4 regions of the Allobosea sp. P4_H5 genome follow, and region 4 is predicted to be linked to each of the others. Evidence: predicted binding sites of a transcription regulator. Region 4 holds the regulator's gene; each other region holds the start of a gene.

Region 1 (2,198 bases), on a different contig from region 4:
GGCGGGGTCGCGGCTGATCTTGGCGATCGAGGACGAGCCTTCCAGCGTGAACCCGTCCTCGCCCGCGACGGTCAGGCTCACGGTCGTCCGGCGGACATGGTCGAGCGAGAAATTGCCGTCGAAGAAGCGGATGAACGGACCGATCGCAGCGGCTGCGTTGTTGTCCTTGGCCTTGCCGAGCAGCAGCGCCGAGCGCCCTTCGACATCGCGCAGGTTGACGTCGTTGCCGAGGCTGGCGCCGACGATGCGGCCGTCCGAGGCGACGACCAGCACGATCTCGGGCTCGGGATTGTTCCAGCTCGAGGCCGGGTGCAGGCCGGCATCGGCGCCGGTGCCGACCGCCGACATCGGTGGTGCCTTGGTGAAGATCTCGGCATCCGGCCCGATGCCGACCTCGAGATACTGACTCCAGCTGTTCTGGGCGATCAGCACCTCCTTCAGCTTCATCGCCTCGGGCGAGCCGGGCTTGAGCTTGGAGAGATCGTCGCCGATGAGCTTTCCGATTTCGGTGCGGATTGCGGCGGCGGCAGCCGGGTTGCCGCGCGCCTTCTCCTCGATGACGCGCTCCAGCATCGACACCGCGAAGGTCACGCCGGCGGCCTTGACCACCTGCAGGTCGACCGGGGCGAGCAGCCAGGGCTTGCCGTCATTGCGGGTGGCGGCCGAGCTGTTGGCGAGGAGATCGGCGAGCGAGCCCAGGCTCTCGCCATCAGCGGCGCGCAGCGCTACTGCCGGATCGGCGGTCTCGCAGAGGTCGCGCATGGTCGGGAAGGTCGCGGTGACGTCGATCACCGTATCGCCCTGGAGTCTGACCACCGACGGCCCGGCGAGGTCCGGGCGCCAGACCCGGCCGGCCAGCGCGGCGCGGTCGGCATCGGCCGGCAAGGTGTTGGCGGGCGTGAGCGAAAGCGAGGGCATGGCTGATCCAGGTTGTGTGCAGTGTACAAGATGGACGCGAAGAACAGCCGCTTCCGCGGGAAATCGCAAGTGTGCGGATGCGCGTCCACAGCGGGGCGGAAATGTCATCGTTTTGTCATTGAACTGTCGCCCCGGCTTCATGCTAGCTTGCGCACCAACGACAAGAACGCCCGCGCGTACCGGGGGCTGAGAGGGAGCTGATCATGACCTTCAAATTGAAGACCCTGACCGCGGCCGGCGTGTTCGCACTTGCCGCTGCTTCGCCGGCTATGGCGCAGACCGAAATCCAGTGGTGGCACGCCATGACCGGCGCCAACAACGACGTCGTCGTCAAGCTGGCCGAGGAGTTCAACGCCTCGCAGAAGGACTACAAGGTCGTCGTCGCCTACAAGGGATCCTATCCCGACACGCTGAACGCCGGCATCGCCGCCTTCCGTGCCGGCAACGCGCCGCACATCATGCAGGTCTTCGAGGTCGGCACCGCGACGATGATGTCGGCCAAGGGTGCGATCAAGCCGGTCGCCGATGTGATGAAGGACGCCGGCGAAAGCTTCGATCCGAAGAGCTATCTGCCGGCGATCACCGGCTACTATTCGACGACGAAGGGCGAGATGCTGTCCTTCCCGTTCAACTCGTCCTCGATGGTGATGTGGTACAACAAGGACGCGCTGAAGAAGGCCGGCCTGCCGGAAGCGCCGCCGAAGACCTGGCCGGAAGCATTCGAAGCCGCCAGGAAATTGAAGGCCGCCGGCTGGGACAAGTGCGGCATTTCCACGGCGTGGACGACCTGGGCCAATATCGAGCAGCTCGGCGCCTGGCACAACGTGCCTGTTGGCACCAAGGCCAACGGCTTTGACGGCTTCGACACCGAGTTCCGCATCAACGGCGACCTCTTCGTCAAGCACCTGACCAATCTCGCCAACCTGCAGAAGGAAGGCGTGTTCTCCTATTCCGGCCGTACCAACACCGGCGAGGGCCGCTTCACCTCTGGCGAATGCCCGCTCTTCCTGACCTCCTCGGCCTTCTTCGGCAACGTCAAGGCCAACGCCAAGTTCGACTGGTCGAACGCGCCGATGCCGTATTATCCTGATGTCGCCGGCGCGCCGCAGAACTCGATCATCGGCGGCGCCTCGCTCTGGGTCATGGGCGGCAAGAAGGCCGACGAGTACAAGGGCGTCGCCAAGTTCTTCACCTTCCTCTCGGACGTCGACCGGCAGGTAAAGCTGCACACCGAGTCCGGCTATCTGCCGATCACCAAGGCGGCCTATGAGAAGGTCAAG
Region 2 (2,198 bases), on a different contig from region 4:
TGGCGGCAGGGCGGCGAAATGGACGTATTTGTAGTTCTCGTCCTGCACGACGCAGAGGCTGGATTCATCCATGCCGAGCCCGAGCACCTTTTCCGGCTCGGAATAATGCACGTCGCGGAAGTCGTATTCATAGTGCAGCTCGGTGCGCCAGTCCGCCGGATGAACCCCTTGTGTGAACGGCATCACCGAGTGCCCGTCGCAGGCGCGCGGCGCCTCGCCGCCGAGCCAGTCGAGGATCGTCGGCATCACGTCGACGCTCTCGGTGAAGGCCTCCTCGATCGCGCCGCGCCGGCCCGCGGCACCTTGCGGGTCCTTGACGACGAGCGGAATGCGGAAGCTCTCGTCGTGGAAGCCGATCTTGCCGAGCAAATGATGGTCGCCGAGCTGCTCGCCATGGTCGCTGGTGAAGACGACCAGTGTATCGTCCCACTGCCCGGTCTCGTCGAGATAGGCGAAGACCTGGCCGAGGCAGTCGTCGATCTCGCTGATCAGCCCGCAATAGGTCGCGCGCATCTGGCGGATCTCCGCCTCGTCGAGCGTCGCGCCAGAACCCTCGGCGCCGTGGAAGAACGAGCCGCGCTTGATCGCGTCGACATAGTATTTGACCAGCGGATGCTGGGCGCCCTCGACCTCGGGCGATTCAGCCCGGATGGGCGCCGGCATGTCCTGCGCCCGGTACATCTCGTGATAAGGCGCCGGTGCGACGAAGGGGGGATGGGGCCGGTAATAGCCGAGATGCAGGAAGAACGGCTTGCCGGCCCGGCCCTTGAGGTAGGTCAACGCGCGCTCGGTGAAGAAGGACGAGTCGGACAGCTCCTTCGGGATGCGCGCCGGGCGCTCGGTCGCCCCGGGCACGGCATCCTCGCCCTCGGGCAACCAGATGTCCTCGCGATTGGGCGGCAGCTCGAAGCCGTTCTGGGCGACCCAGCCGAAATAGCCGTCCATGTTCGGCTCGAAGGCGCCGACCGAACGGAAGCCGTCCATCAGGTCGCCGAGCACGAGGAAACGCGGATCCTGCTTCGCGGTCGAGCGCGGATCCGGAGTCGTCGTGGTGTAGCCGATCAGCGCCGGATCATAGCCGATGGCACGCAGCGCCTTGCCGAGGTTGAAATGCCGCTGGTCGAGCGGGACGGTGTTCTGAACCGCGCGATGGTTCATCAGGTAGAGGCCGGTCAGCAGGCTGGCGCGGGCCGGGCCGCAGGGCACGCAGGCGGTGACGTGGTTGGCGAAGGTCACTCCTTCCGCGCAGAGCCTGTCGAGGTTCGGGGTCTTTAGGAAAGGCTCCTGGCCGCGAGCGCGCAGCAGATGCGGTACGAAATCGGCTCGCCACTGGTCGACGACGATCAGAAGAACGTTTTTACGAGTCATGCTTGGCCTCTCAAGGTGGCGCCCAGCTATCCGCCGTGGATGACGCCTGCATGACCTGCGAGATCGATGGTTCGATGGCTGGCCCGTAGGCACGAGCCCTCCCATGCAAGCCGGCGGGCACAAGGCCAGCTACATCGACCCAACGTCGATCATGGGAGGCGACCGCATCGGCACAGGTCACAATCCGCCGGCGCGCTCGAATTCCGATCTCAGGAATGCAACTGGATGTTGGCGCAGGGTCAGCCCGATGTGGCCATAATCCTCCACCACCTCGCTGCCCGCTGTCGTGCCCGCCATCAGGCGGCCGATCGCCAGGGCATCCTTCTAGTGGGGAGCGGACCGGTGGGATTTTCGAGGGAGGTTGCACACTATCCGCGCGATTTGCTCAGCTCTCGCTTCGACGGTAATGAATTGTCGAAGCACTGGAATATCAACAGGCATATCTGCGGCATGATGCGATGACGGCAAAGAAGGGCGAGAGCGGGCAAAAGCGTCGTCCGGCGCAGCGCGGCAAAAGCAAGAAAGAGTCACTCCCGCTGTCCGAGCAGGCCTACATCGCCATCAAGGACCGGATCATCACCCTGTTCTTCGCGCCCGGCCAATATCTCAACGAAGCGTCGATCTGCGAGCAACTGGAGATGGGCCGCACGCCCGTCCACCAGGCGCTGCAACGATTGCAGGCCGAAGGCCTCGTCGATGTCGTGCCGCGCAAGGGCGTGATCATCCAGCCCGACTCGATGGGGCAAGTGATCGAGATTCTCGACGCACGGCTCGTCGTCGAGCCTGCAATCGCGGCACGCGCTGCCGAGCACGCGCGGCCCGAGGATATC
Region 3 (2,198 bases), on a different contig from region 4:
CTCGCCCTCGATCGGATAGGTCGCGACCAGCTCCAGCACCGAGCCCATCTTCGGCAGGCGCAGGGCGTAGACTTCCTTGTGGTCATGGCCGGTGGCGTAGAGCAGCCCGTCCTTGCCCCAGCTACCGCCCGACATGCTCATCGGCTCGGCCCGCTTGATCACCGAAGCCGGGAAGGTCCAGCCCTGGACCGGCTTCCAGGCCTCGTCGAACTTCACCAGCGTCGTCCAGTAGGAATTGCCATAGGGTTGCTGGCTCTGGCCGAAGACGCGGCTGTAGTTGGCGAAGACGCCCCACCAGGCGCCATCGTGCTTGTCGAGCCAGGTCAGCGATCCCAGCAGGATGCCGAAGCTGTGCGAACCGATATGTTCGAGCGTCTGGGCGTCCCAGATCTCGACCGAGCTCGTCATCGGCGAGGCCGGGTAGTTGGAATGGGCGGCGTAGAGCTTGCCGTCGACCACCGCGCCGCTGTCGAGATGGATGATCGGGCCGTCCTCGGCGCCCTTCCATTCCTTGACCAGGGCACCGGTCGTCTTGTCGTGCTTGGCGATGGCCCGATCGGTGATCGCGTAGACATGACCGGCATCGACCGCAGCCGCCTGGCGGGCGGCCGGGGCCTTGAACCGGGAGATCTCGACAAAACGGCCGCTCGGGGCCGTCGGCTTCTTGGCAGCTTCCTGCGCCACCACCGGAGCTGCGACCAGACAGGCGGCCAGCGCCGCCGCAACCTTGAGCTTCATCGCCCTCTCCCCACGCCTCGTCGGCTTCAGCCGCTCTCGGCATCGACCATGGGAGGCGGGGGCTGGGCGGTCAAGGTGACGGGCCGATGAAGCCGGCCCGTCACCCTATCGTTCACTCGGCCGCTTCGACCTCAGGCCGGGTGCGGCCGGAGCGCTCGCGCTTGACCAGTTCGGCGACGAGGAAGGCCAGCTCCAGCGCCTGCTCGGCATTGAGGCGCGGATCGCAGACCGTGTGGTAGCGGTCGTTGAGATCGGCGTCCGTCATGCCGCGGGCGCCGCCGGTGCACTCGGTGACGTTCTTGCCGGTCATCTCGAGATGCAGGCCGCCGGCATGCGTGCCTTCGGCCTGATGGACGGCGAAGAAGTTCTTCACCTCGGTCAGGATCAGGTCGAACGGCCGGGTCTTGTAGCCACTCGCCGCCTTGACCGTGTTACCGTGCATCGGGTCGCAGGACCAGACAACGTTGCGCCCTTCCCGCTTGGTGGCGCGCACCAGAGCCGGCAGGTGGTCGAAGACCTTGTCGGCGCCGAAGCGTCCGATCAGGACGAGGCGACCGGCCTGGTTCTGCGGATCGAGCGCGTCGATCAGCTTGAGCAGCTCGTCCGGCTTCAGGGACGGGCCGCATTTCAGGCCGATCGGGTTCTTGATGCCGCGGAAGTACTCGACATGGGCGTGGTCGAGCTGACGGGTGCGGTCGCCGATCCAGACCATGTGACCGGAGGTGGCGTACCAGTCGCCGGTCGTCGAGTCGGTGCGCGTCATCGCCTGCTCGTAGCCGAGCAGCAGCGCCTCGTGGCTGGTGTAGAAATCCGTCGTACGCATCTCGGGATGCGTCTCGGGATCGACGCCGATGGCGCGCATGAAGTCGAGCGACTCGGTGATACGGTCGCCCAGCTCCTGGTAGCGATGCGATTGCGGGCTATCCTTGACGAAGCCGAGCATCCAGCGATGCGCGTTGTCGAGATTGGCATAGCCGCCGGTGGCGAAGGCGCGGATCAGGTTGAGCGTCGCCGCCGACTGCCGGTAAGCCTCGAGCTGCCGGCGCGGGTCGGGAATCCGCGACTCTGCCGTGAACTCGTTGTCGTTGATGATGTCGCCCTTGTAGCTCGGCAGCTCGACATCGCCGATCTTCTCGTTCGGCGCCGAGCGCGGCTTGGCGAACTGGCCGGCGATACGGCCGACCTTCACCACCGGCGAGCCGCCGGCGAAGGTCAGCACCACCGCCATCTGCAGGAACAGCCGGAAGAAGTCGCGGATATTGTCGGCCGAGTGCTCGGCGAAGCTCTCCGCGCAATCGCCACCCTGAAGCAGGAAGGCCTCGCCGGCCGCGACCTTGCTCAACGCCCGTTTGAGCTTGCGCGCCTCGCCTGCAAAAACCAGCGGCGGAAAGCCGGCGAGCTGCTGCTCAACCGCCTTCAAGGCTGCCTGATCCGGATATTCCGGCATCTGCTGGACGGGC
Region 4 (2,198 bases):
GATCGAGTTCGACGCCACCAACACCATCTTCATGAACCCGCATAAGAAGCAGACGCAGGACTACGTCACCGGCCGTTTCGGTTGACATTCCGAAGCGTCGGCAAGCCCCAAGGATACGCCCCATGTCCGACCATATCGTCCGCTCCTACGACGCCGATCTCGAAGGGCTGCGCCGCAGCCTCGCCGAGATGGGCGGCATGTCCGAGCGCATGCTCGGCGACTCCACCGTGGCTCTGGTGCGCCGCGACACCGCGCTCGCCCAGAAGATCATCAGCGCCGACCAGCGCCTCGACAATCTCCAGCGCGAGGTCGAGGAAAAGGCGGTGCTGACCATCGCCCGCCGCCAGCCGCTGGCGAACGACTTGCGCGAGCTGATTTCGGCGATCCGCATCGCCGCCGACATCGAGCGTGTCGGCGATCTCGCCAAGAACATCGCCAAGCGCGCGGTCGCGATCTCCGGCCAGTTCTCGCCGCCGCATCGCGCCGTCGTCGGCCTCGAGCATATGAGCCGCCTGGTCCAGGCCCAGCTCAAGGACGTGCTCGACGCCTATGCCGCCAGCAACGAGCAGAAGGCGATGGATGTCTGGCGCCGCGACGACGAGATCGACGCGCTCTACACCTCGCTGTTCCGCGAGCTCCTGACCTATATGATGGAAGATCCGCGCAACATCACCTTCTGCACGCATCTCCTGTTCTGCGCCAAGAATGTCGAGCGCATCGGCGACCACACCACCAACATCGCCGAGACCATCCACTACCTCGTCACCGGGCAGTCCATGGACGAAACCCGACCGAAGCTCGACACCACCAACATCCTCGTCGACCTGCCGGCGGCCAATGGCTGAACCGGCGGGCGCTTGAACGGACGCTGACATGCCCGCACGCATCCTGATCGTCGAGGACGAGGAGCCGCTCACCCTGCTGCTGCGCTACAACCTCGAGGCCGAAGGCTTCGAGGTCGACAGCGTGGCGCGCGGCGACGACGCCGAACTGCATCTGCGCGACCATACGCCGGACCTCGTCCTGCTCGACTGGATGCTGCCGGGCCTCTCCGGCATCGAGCTTTGCCGGCGCCTGCGCACGCGCCGCGACACCGAGCGCGTGCCGATCATCATGCTGACGGCCCGCGGCGAGGAGACCGAGCGCGTGCGTGGCCTTGCCACCGGCGCCGACGACTATGTCGTCAAGCCGTTCTCGCTGCCCGAACTGATCGCCCGCATCCAGGCACTGCTGCGCCGTGCCAAGCCCGGCCACGTTGCCGGCTTGCTCGCTGCCGGCGATCTCGAGCTCGACCGCACCACCCGCCGTGTCCGCCGTGCCGGGGCCGAGCTGCATCTCGGGCCGACCGAGTTCCGCCTGCTCGAATTCCTGATGCAGGCGCCGGGCCGGGTCTATTCCCGGGCGCAATTGCTCGACGCCGTCTGGGGCCGCGACGTCTATATCGACGAGCGCACTGTCGACGTCCATGTCGGGCGCCTGCGTAAGGCGATCACGCCCGCCAATGCCAAGGACCCGCTGCGTACGGTGCGCGGCGCCGGTTATGCCTTCGACGAGACATTTGCGCGAAGTTGAGCGCTTCTGTCAGCGCGGCGCGGCGACGATCATCGCGGCGCCGGCGAGACAGAGCGCGGCGCCCGCCAGATCGTAGCGATCCGGCGCGACCTTCTCGACCAGCGCCATCCAGGCCAGCGACGCCACGATATAGACGCCGCCATAGGCGGCGAAGGCGCGTCCGGCGGCTGGACTGTCGAGCAGGGCCAGCAACCAGGCGAAAGCCGCGAGCGATACCAGGCCTGGCAGCAGCCACCAGACCGACTTGCCGAGCTTGAGCCAGGCCCAGAAGGCGAAGCAGCCGGCGATCTCCGCCAGCGCCGCGCCCGCATAGATCGCGAACGTCGCCATGCCGATGCCTACGGTTCCGGCCCGAACGCCGCGGCCAGCCGGGCGAAGACCGGGCGATACGCCTCCGATGCCAGCGGGGTCAGCGATCGGGCCTAATCGAAGTTGAACCAGCGGATCTCGCTATGCTCGTCATTGCTGATCTTGGGGTCGCCGCCAGTCCATTCGGTGACCGCGAACAGATGCCAGAGTGCGGGCGTGACGCCATCCGTCTCGGTCGTCTCGATCGTTTCGAAACGGCGGAAGACCGTCGTCGTGACGCCGAGCTCTTCCTGCAACTCGCGGACGAGGGCGGCCTC

Evidence for each region. Region 4 encodes PhoB, which activates phosphate uptake and scavenging genes when phosphate is short. Its sites were predicted from a motif close to TGTCATNNANCTGTCAT; they were not measured.
Region 1: a site for PhoB is predicted at 1,032-1,048, ahead of ugpB (sn-glycerol-3-phosphate ABC transporter substrate-binding protein UgpB). Genes of this name have one in related genera too.
Region 2: a site for PhoB is predicted at 1,408-1,424, ahead of pehA (phosphoric/sulfuric ester hydrolase PehA). Genes of this name have one in related genera too.
Region 3: a site for PhoB is predicted at 814-830, ahead of AC1DS0_RS16105 (cycloisomerase). Genes of this name have one in related genera too.

Annotation. Positions count from the first base shown of each region.
Region 1 is NZ_JBFUKM010000018.1:10,582-12,779, forward strand. It holds gene AC1DS0_RS28065 (fumarylacetoacetate hydrolase family protein) at 1-918, opposite strand, end outside; gene ugpB (sn-glycerol-3-phosphate ABC transporter substrate-binding protein UgpB) at 1,122-2,198, shown strand, end outside.
Region 2 is NZ_JBFUKM010000005.1:58,108-60,305, reverse strand. It holds gene pehA (phosphoric/sulfuric ester hydrolase PehA) at 1-1,368, opposite strand, end outside; partial or broken gene AC1DS0_RS11565 (OB-fold nucleic acid binding domain-containing protein) at 1,487-1,653, opposite strand; gene AC1DS0_RS11560 (GntR family transcriptional regulator) at 1,827-2,198, shown strand, end outside.
Region 3 is NZ_JBFUKM010000007.1:145,988-148,185, forward strand. It holds gene AC1DS0_RS16105 (cycloisomerase) at 1-738, opposite strand, end outside; gene AC1DS0_RS16110 (class II 3-deoxy-7-phosphoheptulonate synthase) at 851-2,198, opposite strand, start outside.
Region 4 is NZ_JBFUKM010000013.1:173,172-175,369, reverse strand. It holds gene pstB (phosphate ABC transporter ATP-binding protein PstB) at 1-85, shown strand, start outside; gene phoU (phosphate signaling complex protein PhoU) at 123-845, shown strand; gene phoB (phosphate regulon transcriptional regulator PhoB) at 874-1,572, shown strand; gene AC1DS0_RS24745 (YnfA family protein) at 1,582-1,902, opposite strand; gene AC1DS0_RS24740 (NUDIX hydrolase) at 1,995-2,198, opposite strand, start outside.